Regions from separate parts of the Lactococcus sp. NH2-7C genome, predicted to be linked through region 2. Evidence: riboswitches for the same ligand, from Rfam matches in the RefSeq annotation. Region 2 holds a riboswitch; the other holds the start of a gene.
What was found. Region 2 has a riboswitch for thiamine pyrophosphate ahead of thiT (energy-coupled thiamine transporter ThiT). Riboswitches for the same ligand answer to the same signal wherever they lie in the genome.

Region 1 (11,927 bases), 1.0 Mb from region 2:
ACTCATCTTTTTAATATGGGTTCCCTATCAGTTACTTTGAATCCAACTTATCTTTTAACAGTAGTTTTACCTTTTAATGCTTTGCAATATATTATCTTTGCTCTGGTATTTGGATTGATTGTTGCAGTGTTCAAGAAAAACAAAGTCGTAAAATTTTATAATGCTTAATAAAAAAAGAGATTTCATTGATTTGAAGTTTCTTTTTTTATTTAAATAGTGAATAAGTGGGAATCTCACTTCATATAGTCTGTTTTAAACGCTTTCTTTATGGTATACTAATATTTAGAATATTATAAAATAAAATGGAATAGACTGTATGAAAATTTTTAAAGATTTATGGTGGTTTTTTAAGGCAGAGAAAAAAGGTTATGGCGTTGGTCTATTAGCCCTTTTTATCGTTTCTTTAACTCACTTGATTCCGCCTTTAATTATCGGAAAAGTTATTGACCATATTGTTAAGCGTAACTTGACTTTACCCTTAATTTTGAGTTTTTCTGGTATTTTATTGTTCACTGCACTTGTTGAATATGGCTTTCGTTTTCTTTGGTCCACAAATATCTGGGGCGAAGCCTTTAAACTGGAAAAAATAATCCGTAGTCGGCTTTTCAGGCATTTTTTGCGAATGGATACCCTTTTTTATCAGAGAAATCGGACTGGCGATTTGATGGCTCATGCAACTAATGACTTGCAAGCGATACAGAGTGTTGCTGGCCTTGGTGTTTTGACTTGGGCAGATTCTTTAATGACAGGTGGGATGACAATCATTGCTATGCTCTTATTTATCGACTGGCGCTTGACGATTATTGCTATCCTTCCTTTGCCTTTACTCGCGCTAGTATCTAAAGTTTTAGGGGATAAAATTCATGTGAGTTTTGAACATGCCCAAGAAACTTTCTCTGAGATGAATGATAAAGTCCAAGAATCGATTACAGGAATGAAAGCAATCAAATCTTTTGGCGAAGAAGAACAAGATATGGCTGATTTCCAAGTTAAGCTAGATAATATTGATAAAGCCTTTATCAGGGTCAATTGGATTGACTCAATGTATGATCCTTTAATTACTCTAATTGTTGGTTTATCTTATGCTTTAACCATTCTTTTAGGGGGCTACTATGTTGTTCATCACGTTTTAACGATAGGTCAGTTGGTTGCTTTTATGACTTATATTGGAAATTTGGTCTGGCCGATGTTTGCTATTGGTGTTCTCTTTAATGTTATTGAACGTGGAAGAGCTTCATACAGTCGAGTAGAAAAATTATTAGCTCAAAAAGCGGAATCAAAAATTTCCGAGGGAACTTTGAAAATGCCAAAAGAAGGACAACTGTTTTTTGATATTGAAAGTTTTACTTACCCAAATGAGAATGAAGGGCGCAATCTGGAGAAAGTTCAATTTAATTTAAAAGAAGGTCATGTTTTAGGTTTGGTCGGACGAACAGGTGCTGGAAAGTCAACGATTATTAAACTTTTAATGCGAGAGTTTGACCATTACAAAGGAAAAATTACTTTTGCTGACCATGATATTATGGATTATCAATTAGATGAATATTTGCCCGCGATTGGTTATGTTCCACAAGAACATTTTCTATTTTCGATGTCTGTCAGAGATAATATTCGCTTTGCCAAGATGTCAGCGAGTCAAGAAGAAGTTGAAATTGCAGCTAAAACAGCTGGAATTCATGATGATATTATTGCTTTTCCTGAAGGCTATGATACTTTGGTTGGCGAGCGTGGAGTTTCACTTTCTGGTGGACAAAAACAAAGGTTATCTATTGCGAGGGCGCTACTTATTCAGCCTAAATTATTGATTTTAGATGATGCGCTGTCAGCTGTGGATGCCAAGACTGAACAGTTAATTTTGTCAAATCTGAAGGATTTACGTCATGAAAGTTCAACGCTGGTTGTCAGTCACAGATTATCATCAGTAATGGAAGCTAATGAAATTCTCGTGCTAGATGAAGGAAAAGTGATTGAGCGTGGTTTGCATGAAGATTTGATTAAATCTGGAGGTTGGTATGCTCAAATGTGGCAAATGCAACAGATTGAAAGTCATTTGACAGCGAATGATGAAGATGAAAATTTACTGACAGGTTCGTCAGTAAATCGGGAAGGAGAAGAAAATGGAGAAATCTACTGACAAAATGTCTGTCAGAGAAAGTTGGCAAGTTTTTAAATTTATTTTCAAATTCTTATTACCTTTCAAAAAGTATTTCGTTTGGGCTTTTGTTTTTAGTGTGATGACAACTGCTCTTGCTTCAATTATGCCTTTTGTTTTGTCTGTTTTTATGGATTCCTATTTGACACCTATGAAAGCGACTGACCAGATTATCTTCTATTTTGCAGGTCTTTATTTGATTTTAGCAATAATCAATTCAATTGCTTTCTTTTTCAAATGGAATTATCTGCAAAATGGTTCGATTTTTGTTAATCAATACATTCGTAAGAAAGTTTATCGAAAAATTCATCAGCTAGGCATGCGCTATTTTGACCAAAAACCGACGGGTTGGTTAATCACCAGAATCACAAATGACACCGATTTATTTGATTTCTGGCAGACTTTGTTTAATGCCTTAACAAGTTTGCTTTCTATTATCATTGCCTTCATTGCTTTGTTTATTATTGACCACCAAATTGCGCTTGTGATGTTGCTGATTCTTCCCCTATTGATTTTGGCAGTATTGATTTATCAAAAAGTGAGTACAAAAGTTTATCAAGCCATGCTTGCTAAGCGTTCAGAATTGAATACGAAATTAAATGAATACATTTCTGGGATGAGAATTATTCAACAATTTCGCCAAGAGAGCAGACTAGGAAATGAATTTGAAAAAACAAATGATGAATATTATGGTTATCGAAAACGAGTGATTCAGATTAATGGGATTTTGTTGAGCCCTTTAGTTAATTTTTTGATGGCCCTCTCAATTGTTGTTGTCTTGTTGATGTATTCTAATCGAAGTCTACATGCAGTGGTTGAGGCTGGTTTAATTTATGCTTTCATCAGTAATGTACAAATTTACTTTAATCCTATTTCAGGATTGATGGATTCTTTATCAAACTTTTCAAATGGATTGGTGGCCTCTAGTCGCATCAAGACAATCATGGAAGAAAAAGAATTTGCGCCACAACAAGGAATTTCAACTTCTGTCAGTAAAAATGTTGATGAAAAATTTACTGACAGAAAATCTGTCAGCAATTCTCCAATCATTCAAGAAGGAAAAATTGAATTTCGCAATGTCAGTTTTTCATATGACGGAGAACATCAAGTTTTGAAAAACATCTCATTTATTGTGAATCCTGGAGAAACGCTTGCTTTTGTAGGTCATACAGGTTCGGGAAAATCGAGTATTATCAATGTCTTTATGCGCTTCTATGAATTCACAGAAGGCCAAGTTTTGATTGATGATCAGGACATTAGAAGTTATTCAAAAGAAGAACTTAGGAAAAAAATTGGTTTAGTCTTGCAAGATTCCTTTATGTTTGTTGCGTCAGTTACTGACAATATCAAAATGATGAATCCACAGATTACTGACCAAGCAGCTAAAGAAGCGGCTCGATTTGTCCAAGCTGACACATTCATCAAAGCTTTAGAAAATGGTTACGAAACCAAAGTAATTGAAGGCGGGGCAGCCTTCTCGGCCGGTGAACGTCAATTAATTAACTTTGCTCGAACGATTGTGCGTAATCCGAAAATTCTCTTATTAGATGAAGCAACAGCCAATATTGATACTGAAACTGAAGCGCTTATTCAAGAAGGTCTGACAAATATGCGACAAAATCGAACGACAATGGCCATTGCTCACCGTTTATCAACGATTAAAGATGCTGACCAGATTTTAGTCTTGAACAAGGGAGAAATTATTGAGCGAGGAAATCATGACCAACTTTTAGCACTTAATGGTTATTATGCAGACATGTATCGAATACAAACATTACAAAAAGAACTCTAAAAGTCACTGATATCAGTGGCTTTTAAATTTTATCAGTTTTTCTGATAAAATCCATTGACAAAAAATAAAATAAGAGATATAATATAAGAAAGATTGATAAAGAATCAGGAAGGGAGAGTTTATGAATTTTGGTCAGAACTTAAAAAAATTAAGAAAAAATGCAAAATTGACACAGAGTCAATTAGCAGAAAAGCTAGGAATGAAGCAAAATGCCTATGTACTCTGGGAACAAAAATCAACTAACCCAACTTTAGAATTACTAGAAAAACTTGCAGATATTTATGGTTTGCCAATTCAAGAATTAATCAAAGAAGATGATAATAATGCAGAAAAGCAATTAATTGATAATTATCGTTCACTGACAGGAGAACAACAAGAATCAGTTATTAACTTCACTGACTTTCTTATGGAACAAAATAAAGCAGATCTCATTGATTTGAAAACTTATCGACGTTCTTCATTAGAGTATGCTATTGTTGAAGATGAAGCGCTTTCGGCAGGTTTTGGTCAAATAGCAAATAACACAGGTGGTTATTATAGAGCATATACAACAGAAACATTGAGGCGATATGATGGTGCAGCTAGAATTAAGGGTGAATCCATGGAGCCGGATTTTCCAAATTTTTCTATTGCAACATTCTTACATACTGGTTTTGGTCGGAGTGGAGATATTTACGCAATTGCTGAAGGTGATTTGGGAGAAGAACGTTTGTATATCAAGCAAGTATTTGAAGAAGAAGATGGACAGTTTAGAATTCACTCACTCAATCCTGACCCACAATATAAGGACTTTTATCTAGGACAGGAAGATAATTTCCGAATTATTGGGCCAGTGGTTGATAATTTTGAAGAAATTGAAGAATCACAAATTATAGATTAAATGAGGACTTAAAATGAATTGGATAAGAGAAATTTTGCCAATACTGGGGATTGGATTAATTTTTTCGGCTGTTTATGAACTTGTCCTATTTCTTTCACAAAAAATGATAGAAAATGATGATAAAGTGAAAGAAAAAAAGGAAAAAAAGATTATTAACGTAAAATTTTTTCATGGTTCAAAAAATCAAAAAAATATTGCATGAGCTGAGATGAAAAGTATAATAAATGAAGGTCGAAATTATTCGCCTTTTTTCTTGTTAATCCTAGGAAAATAGAGAACTGATGAGCTGGTTTATAGTACAATTTCAAAATAAAAGTGATAAATAAAATAAATTTTTTAGCAGATATCTATATAAAAAAGGCAAATGGATTTGAAAGTAAGTTAATCCTTGCAATTTCAGAAAAACTTTGATATACTTATTAACGGTTCTAAAAGAACTGACCGAAGACAGTAGGGGACGAAAGTCATAAACTTCCTACCGAGGACAAATATCAAAATGATAATTGAACTCTCTATGTCTTTTGTGTGTAGAGATTTTTTATTTCTACAACCAAAATAAAATGGAGGTAAAAAAATGAGCGATTACAAAGTAAATGAAGCAACAATTGCTAAGAAAGCAGAATTGGTTGATGTTTACGCACAAAAAATGACTGAAGCAGCATCTATCGTTGTTGCAGATTCACGTGGTTTGTCAGTTGATCAAGACACTCAACTTCGTAAACAACTTCGTGAAGCAGGCGTTGAATTCAAAGTCGTTAAAAACTCAGTCTTGCGTCGTGCAGCTGAAAAAGCTGGTCTTGAAGGTTTATCAGAAGCATTCACTGGCCCATCAGCAGTAGCATTTTCTAACGAAGATGTTGTAGCACCAGCAAAAGTTTTGGCTGACTTTGCAAAAGATGCTGAAAATCTTGAAATCAAAGCTGGTGTTATCGAAGGTAAAGTTTCTTCTAAAGAAGAAATCCAAGCTATTGCGTCTCTTCCAAGCCGCGATGGACTCCTTTCTATGCTTCTTTCAGTGCTCCAAGCACCTGTCCGCAACGTGGCTCTTGCAGTCAAAGCTGTTGCAGAAAAAGAAGAATCAGCTGCTTAATTATAAGCAACATTACTTATATCGGCGGATTTACGCAACAAAATAAAAAATTAATAGGAGAATATTAAAATGGCATTGAACATTGAAAACATCGTTGCTGAACTTGAAAACGCAACAATCCTTGAACTTTCTGAACTTGTAAAAGCAATCGAAGAAAAATTTGACGTAACAGCAGCAGCTCCAGTTGCAGCAGCAGCAGGTGCTGGTGATGCAGCAGCAGCTAAAGATTCATTCGACGTTGAATTGACATCAGCTGGCGACAAAAAAGTTGCAGTAATCAAAGAAGTACGTGGAATCACTGGTCTTGGACTTAAAGAAGCTAAAGAACTCGTTGATGGTGCACCAACAATGATCAAAGAAGGTCTTTCTGAATCAGAAGCTAACGAAGTTAAAGAAAAACTTGAAGCAGCTGGTGCTTCAATCACACTTAAATAAGAATTTTATTCTTATTTGAATAAAAACTGTCACATTATGTTGGCAGTTTTTTTTAATCTATTGAAAGTTTATAAAACTTTTAAGATAAAACTATAAAATGTTGACTGATGTAAGTTTTATATGCTAGAATATATCGTACAGCGTCTTTAAATAATTACACCAAAATGACAGTGTGGTACATTTGTACCATACTTTTATAATGCATAATATTAATTTAATACGGGACAAAAGCAGTTCAGTTGCTCTTGATACTATTATTTAATAGAATATAAGTATATAGTTTTTAAGGTACATTTAAAGTAGTTAGCCGTAATAAAATATTAATTATAGATGGTGAGGTAGAGATGAAAAAGTTACTCTTTATATTTGGGACTAGGCCAGAATTTATTAAAGTTTATCCAGTAATCCAAGAGGCGAAAAGGCAAGGCAATCCAATTGTTCTGGTTAACACAGGGCAGCACAAAGAAATGCTCAATGAACTTTTAGATGAATTTTCTGTGGAAGTTGATTACGATTTGAAAATCATGGAAAAATATTCTGGTTTATCAGAAATTGTGGCAGGATCAATTAGCGGTCTTGACCCAATTATTAAAAAGGAACAACCAGATGTCATCTTAGTTCATGGTGATACTGCAGCTACTTTGGCTGGAAGTTTGGTTGCTTATTTTAATCAGATAAAGTTGGCACATATTGAAGCAGGCTTGCGAACTTACAATAAATTTTCACCATTTCCTGAAGAAATGAATCGTCAAATTGTTGGTTTGATGGCTGATTATCATTTTACACCAACGGAAATGACGAAAGAAAATCTTTTAAAAGAAGGTAAGCCCAAAAAACAGGTTTTTGTAGTTGGAAACAGTGCTATAGATATGTTTCAGTATACTTTAAAGGATGATTATACAAATGAAGCTTTATCATGGCAAGCTGATAAGAAAATGATTTTAGTGACGGCTCACCGTCGTGAAAATTTGAGTGATTTAGAAGAAATTTTTGATGGAATTGCAGAGATCGCTGATGAATTTAAAGAAACATATAAAATCATTTATCCAATTCATATGAATCCAATCATTCGTGAAAAAGCGCAAAAATTACTGGAACATAGTAATATTAAAATCATTGACCCGCTGGATACAATTAACTTTCATAATGTGATGCGTCATGCCGAGTTGATTTTAACTGACTCTGGTGGAATTCAAGAAGAAGCGGCTTTCTTAGGGATTCCAGTGCTTGTTTTACGTGATACAACTGAAAGACCCGAGGGTGTACTGGCTGGTACTTTAAAACTTGTGGGGACTTCAAAAGAAAATATTGTTAATGAGACTCGGACTTTACTGACAGACAAGACTAAATATGAAAGGATGTCAGGAAGTAAGAATCCTTATGGTGACGGAACAACTTCCTTGCAGATTGTTAATATTCTAAATGAAAAATAAAAAAATTAATTTAAAGTCTTTCCAGTCTGTCTGTCTCATTTTTATCTTCCTCTTTAATTTTGAGTTTATTTTCCGCTTATCAAATTTTACTACCAGGGAAAAATTCTTTACACTTTTCTTTTTTGTGGCTCCTTTGATGCTGAGTTCATTTTTTATCATTACTGATAGTGAAAAGGTCCCTAATTCAGTTAAAAATCTTAGTATTATCGGTGTTTTCGGCTTCTTAATTTATGGTTCAAATCGCTTAATCGTATCGTTAACTTATCTCGTAGGAGGTGAGCATGCTGTTCCACAGCTCTTTTCTTTTCGATTTTTGATTGCCATATTTACCTTATTCTGTTGTGGTTTAGCTTACTATGTTTCGACAAAAAAACGCTTAATCTATAATTTAGCAACGATAATTGCCTCTTTATGGTTTATTACATTACCTATTATCGTTTTTAGATTTCTTTTTAAAATTTTGATTGAACACCAAAGGTTTGATTTTTCGATTGTAAGTAATATGGATATTAGGTATTTAATTGTTCCTTTTATGCCCATTATGTATTTAAGTTTTTGTAAGTTTACTGGTGTTGATCTGAAGCAAATAAGTAAAAGCATAAAGAATACTGTATATGCTCTCCTAGTAATCTATCTAGTAGCCCTGATTGTCTATTCTGGGACTCAAATGAATATTACGTTTAGTTTTGCCCAAGAAGCTTTCTTTAATGGGATAGAACTTAATCATGGTGTATTATTAGCTCATTGGCTTGAAAGCTTGACAGTGGTTTCTCAATTTGTTCTCCCAATAATTGCTTTTGCTTTAGTAATTGGATATAAGGGTGAAAAATCTAAGAAAAAAATATCCACTATAAAACCGTTTTTAATTTTAATATTAATTGCATTGGGGGTATATGGCTATATCTTTTTGATTGAACCTCCGACTAACTTTGTTAGGTTTAATGAAAAAGTATTTAATAGTTATTTTGCTTTGCAAATATTTGAAGTAGTAGTCATTATGCTTTTGAGCATTTATACTGGATTAAAAAAGTTTATAAGACCAAGATCAAAAATACTATTGTATATTGGATCAAGTCTCCCTTTCCTCTATTTATATATCGTAAGATATCATTATTGGGAAAAGAGTTATATTTTTGCTGATATTTTTGACCGTATCAATTATATTTTCTTTCTTTTTTCAGTTTTTGTTTTTCTTTATTATACTGTGGAAGTCTTCATTCTTTGGTATTCTTATAGTAAAAGACAAAGAATTAACGCTCTTACTTTAAAAAATGAAGGACTAAAAAAGCAGTTCCATATCCATGTTTTAATCCCATGTCTGAATGAAGAATTAGTGATTCAAACAACTTTAAAAAGTATTTTAAAAAATAATTACGAAAATCTAGTGGTGACAGTTATTGATGATGCAAGTGATGATCACACATTGGAAAAAATTTCTGAACTTAAGGATCCTAGATTAAATGTATTAAAACGATTGAAACCTAATGCACAGCAGGGAAAAGGAGTAGCTCTCAATTGGGCTTACTATCAAATTAGTGAACAAATTCAAGAAGCAGGAATTGCTCCTGAGGATGTCCTAATTGCGATAATCGATGCTGATACAAAACTTGATCATAATTACTTTGAAAAAGTCAATTGTGCCTTTAATCATGATGATAAACTTACTGGCTTACAATCAAAAGTCCGTGTTGCAAATTTACTTAAAGATGCTTCTCAGGATCTCGAATTTTCTGAAATTATCAATGCTACACAGTCTTTTAGAAGTTTGACCAATACTGTTGCCTTTGGTGGAAATGGTCAATTCTGTAAATTAAGTACTCTTCAGGCATTGAATGAAGACCCTTGGACAGATTCACTTGTTGAAGATTTTGATTTATCAACTCGTCTTTTTCTATCTGATATTGAAGTTAAAAATGCTCAATTCGATGATATTTACATTGAACAAACAGGGATTATCAATGATAATGAGGCTTTGGTTAAACAACGAGTGCGGTGGGCACAGGGAAATATTCAATCTTCAAAATATATTTTGCCGACTATTCGGTCAAAAAAATTGCAGAATAAACAGAAGTTTGAATTATTGATGACCCTACTGAAACCCTGGTTAATGGGGATTGAATATATCATTGTAATTTATACACTGATTATGATTGTTAATTCTGCTATCCTATCAGGGATTACTCAATCACTTAAAATTGTTGTTGTGCTTTTTATCGTGATGTCAATTTATATTATCTTTGTGAATTTTGTATGGGCTATTCTTTATAATAAAGAGAAGTCGCAAGAAAAAACAAGGGTGTGGGATGTAGTGAAAGATACGGTTAATCTGACGAAATTTCTACTTATTTTAACTCAAATTTATCCACAGTCAGCCATTCGATATTTCAACTCTAAAAATGATTGGGTAAAAACTAATCGTCAAGAAGAAAGTGTTGACCCTCATATTGATGAGTATAAAAAATAAGAAAAACCTGCCTTTTGGGCTAGGTTTTTTCTTTTGTATATTTGCGAAATTAGTTTTTTTAGTTTAAATATGTTAAAGTAGTTGTAGTTTTAAAAATAAATCAATAACACAATGGGTACTGGTAAAAACTAAAATTACCGGTTGAGAAAGACCATCAGACTTGAACAGGTTAAGACCTGCGTAAGAATGTGTCCGAGTTTTAATTGTATTTTCTTTATGAAAATCTTTTAGCTTATTTTCTTATCATACTAGAGCCCTCCTTGTGTCTATAAAGGAGTTTTTTGATGTCAATTTTAGAAAAGATTCAAGAAAAACAACCACTTATCTTAAATTTAGCGAATTTTGTAACTCCACAAAGAGTTGCGGATGCGATTAGTTTTGCTGGTGGTTCACCATTAATGACTGCGGAAATTTCAGAAAGTGAAACTTTAGTTGAAATTGCAGATGCTGTAGTGGTTAATATTGGAACCATTTCAGAAAAGGATTATCCGCTTTTTTTGACTATTTGTCAGTTAGCAAATCAAAAGCACAAACCTTTAATTTTGGACCCAGTTGCTGTCAATGTCCCTTTTAGAGCAAGTTTTGTCAAAAGATTAATGCAAGAGGTTAAATTTGATATCATTCGTGGAAATTCAGCAGAAATTGCTTGGTTTGCTGATAAAGAAAGCTTTAACAAAGGAATTGATGCACTTGAGTCAAATTTAGAAGTTGAGCAAGTGAGACTTGCTGCTAAAAAAACAGGAGCAGTCATTATTCAAACTGGAAAAGTTGATGTTATTTCTAATGGGTTTGAGGAACTATTTGTTGAAACTGATAGTCCACTTTTTAAAATTAATGTTGGCTGTGGGGACATGTTGTCAGCGATTGTTGGAACTTTTGCGACCGTATCTGATAATTTATTTAAGGCGGCTCATGAAGCCACAGAATTCTTCGGTGAATCTGGTGTGAAAGCTACTGAGCAAGTAGAAAATCTACCAGGAAATTTTGTGAATAGTCTTCTTGATAAAATCTATCAAGCGATGCAAGAGGTTAAGTAAGGGAGAAAAAGAAATGATTGATGTTTCTCAAGTTGTGACAATCGCTGGAATTGATTCTTCTGGTGGGGCTGGTATTAATGCTGACCTAAAAACTTTTCATAATCAAAAAGTATATTCGGCAACGATTGTGACAGGGTTGACAGCACAAAATACATATGGTGTACAAGAAATCTTACCGACAAATAAAGATTTTATTTTGGCTCAATTTGACTCAGTATTTTCTGATTTGAAAATTTCAGCAGCTAAAACGGGTGCACTTTTTGATGTTGCTCAAGTTGAAGCGGTAATTCAAGGCTTGAAAAAATATAAACCGAAGCATTTGCTGGTTGATCCGGTAATGGTGGCTAAAGGCGGGGCAATTCTTTTGACAAAAGAAGCTATTGATTTGATAAAAAATGAATTGTTACCTTTAGCAGAGTTGGTCACTCCCAACCTGGAAGAGGCACAGGTTATGTGTGGCTATAAAATTACTGACGAAAAGGAAATTTTAAAATCCCTTCATGATATTCAAAAGTTAGGTGCTAAAAATGTGCTGATTAAAGGTGGACATGGTAATGGAGAACTAGTCAGGGATTATTTATTGATGACAGATGGTTCTGTCAGTACTTATGACTCTAAAAGATTACTGACAGAAAGAACACACG
Region 2 (11,927 bases):
TGACCATAACTCAAGGAAGAAATTGGCCAATTTCTAAAAGGATAAAGCCCGCAAACTTTCAAGATTTCTTCAACCTTATCTTGAATCATTTTTTCATCAACATGACGGAGTCGTAAACCAGCTGCCACCTCATCACTGACAATATTTTGCGAAATCATCAGATTTGGATTTTGCATAATATAGCCAATTTTTGCCGCACGTTCAGAAATAGAATCAGCAATAATCGATTGTCCTCGGTATAAAATTTCGCCACTCGCCTCAATAAAATGACAGAGCGCATTGGCAAAGGTTGACTTACCAACTCCATTCTTACCGACAATTGAAATTTTTTCTCCTTCTTGAATTTCTAAATTAATACCTTTTAGAACTTCATGTTGAGCAAAATTTACTGATAAATTTTTTACTGACAGAATATTATTTTTGCTGACAGCTTTGTCAGTAAATTTATAAGTGTCTAAAAAATCTGTCAGTAAATTTTTTGCTGACAGGACTTCCAAACTTTTTAGGTCAGAAAAATCTGTCAGTAATTCTGTAGCATTTGCAGCTTTCAATGCGGAGAGATAGAGGGGCTCGCGTAATGAATTTTCATTAAAAATTTCTGTTTTTAATAATTCAGCAGGACTTCCAATTGCAACAATTTCGCCGTCGTTGACCACGACAATTTTGTCAATGCCAAGCGGTAAAACTTCTTCGATTCGGTGTTCGATGATAATCGTAGTAACTTCATTATTTTCATGAATATCCTTAATCAAAGCCATTGTTTCTAAGCAAGTTTGTGGATCCAAATTGGCTAAAGGTTCATCAAAAAGCAAAATTGGCGATTCATCAATCAAAACACCAGCTAAAGAAACCCGCTGCTTTTGTCCTCCCGACAAATCTTGGGGACGATGATTCAAGAGTTTCTTTGTTTCTGTTTTGTCTGACCAATAGGCCACTTTACTGACCAGTTCATCATGAATCAGACCATCATTTTCCAAAGCAAAAGCAATATCCTCAGCAACGCTCAAACCAATAAACTGTCCATCAGTATCTTGCAAAATCGTCGACACCTTTTCAGATAATTCAGCAATTGAAGTCCCAAAAGGCAAACCAGCAATTGAGAGTTCCCCACTTGCTTCTCCTTTATGTAAATGGGGCAAAATCCCATTAAGACAAGAACCAATCGTTGATTTACCTGAACCAGAAGGTCCGACAATCAGTACTTTTTCCCCAGGAAATATTTCCAAATTAATCTTTTTTAAAGTTGGATTTTTTTGTAAATCATATTTAAATGTAAAATCTTTGAACGAAATTAAGGCTTCCATTTTTATCCTTCTTTTTAGAGATACTTTATTTTTTGTGCTTTATTAAACCGATACAAGCGTAAAAGCAGCAAATATTTGCTGCTTTTATTTTAGCATATCTGGAGCTTTTTATTCTTTATCGAGTGAGCCAGATTTGGTTCTGGTAGCAGCATAGAGTTTGAGTAGTAAAGTCCCTGCTACAGCAATAGTCAATGCATTTACTAAACCAGCAACAATTCCTTGTGTGAAGACCTTATTTGCCGGTTCACTATAAACTAAAACATCCCCAATTGGAGCAATAATTCCCCAAACTACAACATTGGCTAAAAATTGAACAATATTAAAACGAATGATTTCTTTATTTCCAAAAATTCCTTGAGTCAAAGTTTCTCTTTTGACTCCAAAAGCTAGAAATAAGCCCATCAAACCTGAGCCTAAAACCCAAGTCCACCAAGGCGCACCATAGAGAAATGAATCTTTAAGGGCATGACCAATAAAACCGATCAAGAAACCAGCTAAAGGGCCAAATAAGGCTGAAAATAAGGCAAGGACCGCATATTGCAATTGAATACTAGTATTTGGAATTGGTGTAGGAATATTAATTAGCCAACCAATAATCACAAACAAAGCAGCCCCAATCCCAGTGGCAACAACAATTTTTACAGAGTTATTTTTCATTGTTTCTCCTTTTAGAAACTATTTTTATCTAAAATTATTTGATAAATTATCGATGTGAAACCCGTCTAGCTAAGAAATCACCAACAAGCTGAACCAATAAAACAAAAATCAAGATTAAAATGGTTGCAAACCAAGTAACATCATTAGCAAAGCGATTATAACCATAAGAAATGGCAGTATTTCCTAGTCCACCAGCTCCAATCGCACCAGCCATTGCAGTCAAACCAATCAAGGAAATTAAAGTAACGGTTGAAACACGAATTAAACTAGCTAACTCTTCACGTAAATAGACCGTGAAAACAATATCGAGAAAATCAGCTCCCACTGTTTGAGCCGCTTCAACTTTTCCATGGTCAACAGACTCAAGCGAAGCTTGAACTTGTCTGGCATAAAAAGGAGCCACTCCTAGAGCCAATGGAACTAAAGCCGCAGTAACACCAATCTGCGTCCCCACCAAAATTTTAGTCAAGGGAGCAATTGCTGCTAATAAGATAATAAAGGGAAAAGCCCGTCCGATAGAAACAATTTTATCTAAAATCCAAAATAAAGGTCGATTAGGTGTAATCCCATCTTCAGCAGTCACGACAACACCAATTCCAAATATCAATCCCAATAAACCACCAATAAGTGCTGAAATAAATGTCATATAAAGCGTTTGAACAATTGCTGTCCACCAACCCGTCTCACCTGTCCATCCTAAATAAACCACATTAGGAAATGTATGTGCAAACCATTCTGCCATTAGTCTACCGTCCTTTCAATTTTACCTAAAACTTCAAATTTCAAATGTTTTTCAACAAAATATGCCTTTGCAGCAGCCCGATGCTCACTTGAACCTTTTAAGGTCAAAACTAATGAGCCAAAAGGTTGACCTTGAAGTAACTCAACATTACCATAGAAAATGTTAGTTGTTACATCAAATTTTTTCGTAATATCAGAAACTACAGGGTCTTCAAGCTCTGAACCTGAATAATCTAAGTGAATTAATTCTTCGTCATCTGCTAATTGTGCCAGAAGTTCTGTTCTAGAAAGGCTAGCAATAAAACGATTGACCGAACTTGTTGTTTCAATAAATTGTTTCGTCAAAGCTTCTTTAGGTTGCGCAAAAATATCAATTAATGAATTTTGTTCAATGATTTCACCATTTTGCATAACAGCTACTTTATTAGCAATTTCCTTAACCACTTGCATCTCATGTGTAATTAACACAACCGTGATTCCTAATTTTTCATGAAGAGATTTAAGTAAATCTAAGATTTGATTGGTTGTTTTTGGATCAAGCGCTGATGTTCCTTCATCTGAAATCAAAATCTCAGGGTCATTAGCAAGTGCACGCGCAATAGCAACCCGCTGTTTTTGTCCTCCAGAAAGCTGAGCCGGATACTTATCAGAAAGCTCTTCTAAATCAACCAATTTTAATAATTCGGTCACTTTATCCGTTTTTTCCTTTTTTGTAAGATAACGTTTTTTCCCGTTTTTATCTTCGATTTGGCTATGTTGTAAAGCAAAAGCCACGTTATTAAAAACTGTTTTTTCACTCAGAAGATTAAAATGTTGAAAAATCATCCCAATCTTTTGACGAAACTCACGTAATTTCGCTCCAGTAAATTTTACAGGATTTTCACTATCAAAAATTTTCTCACCATTAATCACAATTTGACCTTTGGTCGGTTTTTGAAGGAGATTAATGGTTCTGACCAAAGTTGATTTACCAGCTCCAGAATAACCAATGACTCCATAAATATCCCCTTTTTCAATGTGTAAAGTAGCATCTTTTACTGCTGTGACTAATCGTCCTTTCTGATGAAATTGTACAGAAAGATTATTTAATTCAATAATTGCTGTCATATTGTTTTCCTTTATCTTTTTTCATTCTCTGTCAGTACTGACAAAAGAGAAAATAACTTTGTCAGTACTGACAGAAAATCTCGTCTCTGACGAGTTTTCTTAGTTACAATTTTAAATTCCAAGCAGGGAGTTCTCCACCATCTGGATATTCTTTTTTAATGGTATCAGCGATATTTTTTTGTTCATAAGCCTTGACCACTTCTTTATAAACTTTATTATTTTTATCAGACTGATTTGCCGCAATAAAATTAATCCATTGAGCAGAATCTTCATTTAAAGGTTCTTGATAAATTGATTCTTTCTCAGAAATTTTTGCTGAAATAGCAAAATTATAATTAATGACTGCTGCAGCAACAGAATCAAGCGCACGTGGGGTTTGACTCGCATCAATTTCTTTAATAATTAATCCTTTAGGATTATCTCTGATATCTTTAACCGTTGCTAATGCTCCTCTAGAAGTATCAAGCTTAATGAGTCCTGCATTTTTTAAAACATAAAGGGCGCGGCTTTCATTGGTAACATCATTTGGAATAACAATTGTACTTTTATCAGGAATTTCCGTCACATTTTTATACTTTGTAGAATACAAATGAATCGGCGTAATAATTGTATCACCAATTGATACGATATTTCCATTATTAGCTTTATTCCATGATTTCAAGTAAGCATAATGTTGAAAGGCGTTGAGGTCCACTTCATGGTTAGCCAAAGCTTTATTGGGCTGATCTCCGTCAGTAAAATTGACAAATTTTAAAGTAATTCCAAATTGGTCTTTAGCATTTTTTTGAACTTGTTTCCAAATGACATCTTCTTGTTTCCCGCCAGGCATCAAACCTATTTTTACGATTTTTGAAGAAACTTTTGATTTACTACTAGCGTGAGAAAAAGCAAAAATTCCACCAACGATAATAAGAAATCCTATAATAATAATCGTAATTATTCTTCTTCTATTTTTTACGTTCATATTTGCCCCTCTTCCTAATGGAATCTCATGCCACCATCCACCAAGATAGACTGTCCTGTAATATATTCTGCCGCATCTGAAGCAAACCAGGCTACCACTTCTGCAACATCTTCTGGTTTTCCTTCACGTCCGAGGTAAATTTCATTCAAACAATTTTGCTGCTGTTCTTCGATACTAATTCCTTTGATTTGAGCCGTTTTTTTATCAATTGTATCCCGCATAGCAGTTCGTACAATACCAGGATTATAAGCATTCACTGTTATATGATCTTTCGCAAGTTCTTTCGCAGCCGATTGTGACAATCCACGCACTGCAAACTTTGAAGCAGAATAAGCACTTTGCAAGGCTGAACCCTCAACACTTGCAAGCGATGCCGCATTAATAATACGTCCACCATGACCCTGTTTTTTCAATTGAGTCGCTGCTGCTTGTATTCCCCAGTAAGTTCCTTTGATATTAACATCAAATAGTCGTTCAATTTTTTCTGAATCAGAATCCACAATACTATCAATAAAAGCAATCCCAGCATTGTTAACGAAAACAGCCAGTTCGCCGAAATCTTCTACCGCTTGAGCAACAAGTTTAAAAACTGCCGAACGATTCGCGACATCAACCACATAATCTTTTGCTTCAAATCCTTTATTTATCAATACTTTTGCAACTTTTTTTGATGTCTGAGGATTAATATCTGCCACAGCAATTGCAAAACCATCTGCTGCTAGACGATGTGCAATTCCTTCACCAATGCCTTGTCCACTTCCTGTTATAATTGCTAACTTTCCCATATTTTTCTTCTTTCGCAACTTCTACTAGCTTAATATTTTTTTATCACAGCTACAGATATGGAGTTTCAAAGTTTCAAGTTCCAAGCTGGCAATTCTCCGCCATCTGGATATTGTTCTTTGATTGCTTTTTCTGTCGCTCTTGAAGCATAAGCCTTGGCAACTTCTTTGTAAACTTTATTATTTTTTTCTTTACTTGTCGCAGCAATAAAGTTAATATACTGAGCAGAAGTTTTGTTGAGAGGTTCCATATAGACAGATTCAGAATTTGGTAAGCTAGCTGCTGTTGCATAATTATAGTTAATAACCGAAATGGAAACAGAATCCAGGGCACGCGGTGTTTGACTTGCATCCACTTCTTTGAACTTCAATTGATGAGGATTTTCTGTGACATCTGGCAAGCCAACTAATTTGCTTGAATCACTTGTTGTCAATTTAATCAACCCTGCACTTTGGAGCACAAACAATGCCCGACTTTCATTTGAAGCATCATTTGGTATTGCAACGGTTGACCCTTCTTTTAAATCTGACAATTTGTTAACTTCTTTTGAATAAATGTGCATTGGTGTAATATAAGTATTTCCTACTGCCACAATATCACTCTTATGTGCTTTATTCCAAGTTTTCACATAATTATAAGATTGAAAGGCATTGACATCAATATCTCCCGAAAGAAGTGCTTCATTAGGTTGATTATAATCAGAAAAATAAACAAATTTTAGCTTTAAATCATATTTTTCTTTGGCGGTTTTAGCTACTGATTTCCAAACCTCTTGGTCTTGCTTGTCCCCACTCATAATTCCAACCTTAACTGTTTTTTGAGCGGTTGTTTTTTTACTTGCTTGATGATTTAAACTAAAGAAAGCAACCAAAGCAACAACAATAATCAGTGCGAGTGCAACAATAATATTTCTATTTTTCGGATTCAAATTTTTCCCCAAATTCTACTGAATACTTATAAATTATTCTATTTCACAAGTGTTCAGACCTTCTTTGAACGATAAGCCTCTCAAAGGAGAGAGACTTATTTGAGCACTAAAAATAATTATTTTAATTTCAAGCCCCAAGCAGGAATCGTACTCTTATCTGGATAAGCTTTAGCAATAGTTTTTTTGGTTGCCTCTGTTTCATAAGCTTTGACAACATCTTTATAAGCAGTGTTGTTTTCATCTTTTTTATTAGCAGCAATAATATTAATCCATTGTTGGCTATCTTTATTAACCGGTTCTGTAAAAATGGCATCAGATTTCTTTAAACCAGCAGTAACGGCATAATTATTATTGATAACTGCTGCATCTACTGAATCTAAAGCACGCGCAGTTTGTGAAGCATCAAGTTCTTTAATGACCAAATTTTTTGGATTTGATGTGATATCTTTGACCGTCGCCAATGTTTGACCAGAAACGTCCAATTTAATCAAGCCCGCGGATTTCAAGACATAAAGGGCACGACTTTCGTTAGAAGCATCATTTGGTACTGCAATAGTTCCACCCTCTTTGATATCTGAAATATTTTTGAGTTGCTTTGAGTAAACACTGATTGGCGAAATCACCGTATCCCCAATCGCCACTAAATTGCCATTATTTGCTTTATTCCATGCTTTTAAGAAAGCATAATGTTGAAAGGCATTTAAGTCAATATCGCCATTTTTCAATGCTGTATTTGGCTGAGTATAATCCGTAAAGTGTGTGAATTTCAAAGTAATTCCATATTTATCTTTAGCAGTTTTAGATACCGTTTGCCAAATGCTGTCATCTTCTTTAGTTCCTGTCATTATCCCAATTTTCACTGTTTTATTTACTGTTTTATTTGCTTGAGATTTTTGACCAAAGCCGATAAATGCAGCAATAGCTACAATGACAACAACAATTATTCCAATAATTATATTACGATTTCTAGGATTCATAAGTTTCTCCAATTTCTACTGACCAAACCGTTCGCAAACAGTTTAAGTCTTCTGTCAGTAAAATTTATTAGCCCTAAGGCAGAAATTCCTAAGGTAAAAATTTCCGAAGCATTCACCTAACCGTTACTTTTTAACGAAACTACTTAGTCAAGTTTTAATCCCCAAGCAGCAATTTTTCTCTTATCAGGATAAGCTTTTTCAATTGCTTTTTTCGTTGCTTCAGTTTGGTAGGCTTTGACAACTTCTTTATAAATTTTGTTATTAGCATCTTTTTTATTTGCAACGATGATATTAATCCACTGCTCACTATCTTTGTTTACAGGTTCAGTATAAATAGAATCTTCAACCGTTAATTTTGCTGTTGTTGCAAAATCATCATTAATTACTGCCGCTGTAATTGAGTCAAGCGCACGCGGTGTTTGTGCCGCATCTAATTCTTTAATGACCAAATTTTTTGGATTTGAATTAATATCTTTGACCGTCGCAAGTGTATCACCTGATACAGAAAGGCCAATCAAACCAGCATTCTTCAAGACATAAAGTGCGCGACTTTCATTTGAAGCATCATTTGGTACTGCAATCGTATCTCCTGATTTAATTTGGCTCAATGAAGTGATTTTTTTAGAATAAAGGCGAATTGGTGAAATTGTTGTATTTCCAATTGCTTTCAAATCACCGTCATTAGCTTTATTCCAAGCATTCAAGAAAGCATAATGTTGGAAGGCATTCAAATCAATATCGCCGTTTTTCAAAGCTGTATTTGGTTGTGTATAATCTGTAAAATGAGTGAATTTTAAAGTAATTCCATATTTATCTTTAGCTGTTTTAGAAACAGTTGACCAAATGGCATCATCTTCTTTTGTTCCTGTCATTATTCCAATATTCACAGTTTTATTTGCCGTTTTACTTTCACCAGATTTATGATTAAAACCGAAAAATGCAGCGATAGCAACAATTACAACAACAATAACGACAATTAAAATATTTCTGTTTCTTGGATTCATTTCTTCTCCCTTTTTTCTAATTGATTTATTTTTCAAAATCAATTATTCCCCTTTTGATAAACTTTTACATCCATTAGAAAAATCAACCGTGCACCTGTTAATTTTTCTAAAGTTAAACAAATTCTTCAAGATAAAGCGCTCGTGCTAAATAAAAATAGCTCATTTCATATAAAGAAACGAGCTATATCGTGGTACCATTCTTGATTTAAGCACTTATTAGTCCACTGAAAATTTTCAGGTCCCAAAGGCAACTTTCAAGTTCAATAACGAGAACCATTCCGTCAAGAGCTTAGTTAAACCTCACTCTTGATACGCTTATCAAGCCATTTTCATTGCTTCACTCAGGCTTGCTCTCACCGCTACAAGCTCTCTGTGCTGACCTTCACAATTACTTACTCGACCGCTTTTATTTTGTCTGAATTTGTGTATAGACTTATTCTAACAGACTTTCGTTTTTTTTGAATTATGGATTTTTTATGTTGCCTTAAATATTTTTTAAGTTTAATTTATAAAATAGATTAATAATCTTAAAAAAATGCTTTTCCCCTTAAAATATGCTAAACTTAGACTTGTAAAAATAAATATTTGCACAATGGGTCTATTGACAAAGCTGTCAGTAGCGAGAAATACCATCTGACCTGATCTGGGTAATGCCAGCGTAGGGATGTGTTAAGACAAATGTCTAATTTCTAGCCCTCCTTTTGTGCGCATCAAAAAGGAGTTTTTTTATGTCTAATTCTAAGTTCAATGTTCGTTTGCTAACGGAAATTGCCTTCATGGCGGCGCTCGCCTTCATCATCAGCCTCATTCCAAATACTGTTTACGGCTGGATTATTATTGAAATCGCTACAATCCCGATTCTACTTCTCAGCCTACGCCGTGGTCTAACCGCGGGACTTGTAGGAGGTTTAATTTGGGGTATGCTTGCAATAATAACTGGACACGCTTATATTCTAACCTTATCCCAAGCCTTCCTTGAGTATATTCTTGCCCCTATGTCTCTTGGACTGGCTGGACTTTTCCGCCAAAAAACACCCCCTCTAAAACTTGCACCTGTTCTTTTGGGAACCTTTGTTGCTGTTCTTCTTAAATACTTCTTCCATTTTATTGCAGGAATTATTTTCTGGAGCCAATACGCTTGGAAAGGCTGGGGAGCTGTTGCATACTCTCTTGCTGTTAATGGAATCAGCGGAATTTTAACTGCCATTGCTGCTTTTATTATTTTAATTATTTTCGTCAAAAAATTCCCAAAACTTTTCATTTATAGCAATTACTAATAAAATCTGTCAGCAAAATTATTTTATCTTGTCAGTCAGCACAAATTCTTCTATAATAAAGCTATGTCTAAAAAGCAAAAATTAAAGAAAACACTTGTAGAACAAATTCTTGATAAGGCAAAAATTGAGCATACTGGACTCGCCATTAACGCTTTAGAAAGTAATAGTCTCCCTGAAGATATCAGTCGCAGTGATATTTATAAAACCCTAGCACTAATTGGCGATAAAACTGGCCCTGTCATTGGTATTCTTCCACTGACAGAGCATTTATCAGAAAAAAAATTGGCCAAAGTTTCGGGCAATAAAAAAGTGAGCATGATTCCTCAAAAAGACTTGCAAAAAACGACAGGTTATATTCACGGTGCAAATAATCCTGTGGGGATTTGGCAAAATAAAAAATTCCCAATTTTCATTGATTCTATTGCCTTAGAGCACGACTTTATCGTTTGTTCAGCTGGCGAAGTTGGGCGTAGCATAAAAATCGCTCCTAAAGTTCTCGCTGACTTTGTTCATGCTCAATTTGTCGAAATTAGAGAATAAAATTACTGACAGAATTTCTGTCAGTAATTTTTTGTGTATTAGAGCAAGAGTTTGCAAAAATTCTTCTTTTTTAGTATATTTTATTTTATACATAAAACAAAGGATTCTTAATGCAAAATACAAAATTATATTCTTTAACCCTAATTGCTCTTGGTGCAGCAATTATTGCGGTTCTTTCCCCTCTGTCTATCCCAATTGGTATTGTGCCCGTCACCTTACAAACACTTGCCGTAGGACTTGTTGCCACAGTACTAAAAGCGCGTGAAACTTTTTTTGCTATCTTACTCTATCTCCTGCTAGGATTTATTGGAATTCCCGTATTCACTGGAGGGACATCAGGAATTGCGGTTCTTTTTGGTCCAACAGGTGGTTTTCTAATTGCCTTTTTAATAATGGGAACCCTTATTTCTTTTGGCCTTCATCAAATTAATTATAAGACCATCCCTGCTTTTATCATAAATATTGTTGGACACCTGCTTATGTTAGTTATCGGAACATTGTGGCTCAAATTTTTTACCAATGTCGATTGGTCATTAGCTCTAAAGCTTGGATTCACACCATTTGTCCTTGTTGAAATTATTAAAGCTATCCTTGTCACTATCTTTGGCTTAGCACTTATTCGTGCACTTTCTCACACAAATAAATACTTTACAAACTAGGGCAAAACCGATACAATTAGTCTATGTTTATAAAAGTACTTATGGCGCTTTATCCCCTTATTGTCTTTATTGCATTGGTTTTCATTTTCAAGTTTTTCAGACTTCGTCACTTAACCAATCGCAAACTAAAAATTCCAGATGTTTTTACAATCTTTCTCATCTTAGGGATGCAAATTTTTTCTAAAAATGTTACGAGTATCAGCATAATTCCATACTATCTGCTAATCATTTCTGGCTTAGCGCTTGTTTTGTTGTTGCTTGATTTACTTTATTATAAACAATTTACTTATCGTCGCTTTTTAAAACTCTGGTGGCGCTTAACCTTCTTTATTACCTTGATTATTTATCTTATCCTTATTGTGATAACATTTACCCGTTAAAAAACTGCCCAATTGTAATGAGCAGTTTTTTTTATTCAAATTGTTCTCGATACAAAGACGCATAGTTTTCATTTTTTAACAGATTTTCATGAGAATCAAATCCTAAAACCTTGCCTTTATCTAAGTAGATAACTTTATCAGATAATTTGACTGAAGTCATTCGATGAGTAATCCAAATTACTGTTGCCCCAGCAGATAGCTCCATCAATTTTTGATAGAGCTTTTTTTCACTGTGCACATCAAGTGCACTATTAGCCTCATCAAAAAGATACAGTTCCACATTATTTTTATAAAAAGCTCTAGCAATTGCTAACTTCTGCCATTGTCCTCCTGACAAATCAGTTCCACCAAACTCCTTGCCCAATTGAAGTTCTGAATTCAAATCAGGCAATCCTGAAAATTGTAAAGCTTCACCAACTCCTGTTTTCTCTTCAAAACTAATAGAATCTCCAACAGAAAATTTAAATCTTGAAAAATCCTGAAATACAGGAGAAATTTTTGCCCAGTAATATTCATGCTTTATTTCTCTTAAATCTTCATTATTAATTAAAATCTGACCACTTGTCGGAGTAAATAAATCAGCTAATAATTTCAATAAGGTTGATT

Region 1: another riboswitch for thiamine pyrophosphate. It lies ahead of thiM (hydroxyethylthiazole kinase); the one in region 2 lies ahead of thiT (energy-coupled thiamine transporter ThiT).

The regions. Positions count from the first base shown of each region.
Region 1 is NZ_CP124538.1:232,114-244,040, reverse strand. It holds gene QJV49_RS01150 (ECF transporter S component) at 1-168, shown strand, start outside; gene QJV49_RS01145 (ABC transporter ATP-binding protein) at 317-2,134, shown strand; gene QJV49_RS01140 (ABC transporter ATP-binding protein) at 2,118-3,944, shown strand; gene QJV49_RS01135 (XRE family transcriptional regulator) at 4,066-4,824, shown strand; gene QJV49_RS01130 (hypothetical protein) at 4,838-5,026, shown strand; ribosomal protein L10 leader region at 5,248-5,373, shown strand; gene rplJ (50S ribosomal protein L10) at 5,399-5,914, shown strand; gene rplL (50S ribosomal protein L7/L12) at 5,984-6,349, shown strand; gene wecB (non-hydrolyzing UDP-N-acetylglucosamine 2-epimerase) at 6,694-7,782, shown strand; gene QJV49_RS01110 (glycosyltransferase) at 7,772-10,246, shown strand; TPP riboswitch at 10,348-10,450, shown strand; gene thiM (hydroxyethylthiazole kinase) at 10,531-11,283, shown strand; gene thiD (bifunctional hydroxymethylpyrimidine kinase/phosphomethylpyrimidine kinase) at 11,297-11,927, shown strand, end outside.
Region 2 is NZ_CP124538.1:1,778,937-1,790,863, reverse strand. It holds gene QJV49_RS09075 (ABC transporter ATP-binding protein) at 1-1,304, opposite strand, end outside; gene QJV49_RS09070 (ECF-type riboflavin transporter substrate-binding protein) at 1,413-1,961, opposite strand; gene QJV49_RS09065 (methionine ABC transporter permease) at 2,008-2,703, opposite strand; gene QJV49_RS09060 (methionine ABC transporter ATP-binding protein) at 2,703-3,809, opposite strand; gene QJV49_RS09055 (MetQ/NlpA family ABC transporter substrate-binding protein) at 3,913-4,773, opposite strand; gene QJV49_RS09050 (acetoin reductase) at 4,788-5,558, opposite strand; gene QJV49_RS09045 (MetQ/NlpA family ABC transporter substrate-binding protein) at 5,624-6,484, opposite strand; gene QJV49_RS09040 (MetQ/NlpA family ABC transporter substrate-binding protein) at 6,601-7,461, opposite strand; gene QJV49_RS09035 (MetQ/NlpA family ABC transporter substrate-binding protein) at 7,605-8,465, opposite strand; TPP riboswitch at 9,048-9,147, shown strand; gene thiT (energy-coupled thiamine transporter ThiT) at 9,194-9,742, shown strand; gene QJV49_RS09025 (aminoacyl-tRNA deacylase) at 9,806-10,282, shown strand; gene QJV49_RS09020 (biotin transporter BioY) at 10,393-10,941, shown strand; gene QJV49_RS09015 (DUF3397 domain-containing protein) at 10,965-11,321, shown strand; gene QJV49_RS09010 (ABC transporter ATP-binding protein) at 11,353-11,927, opposite strand, start outside.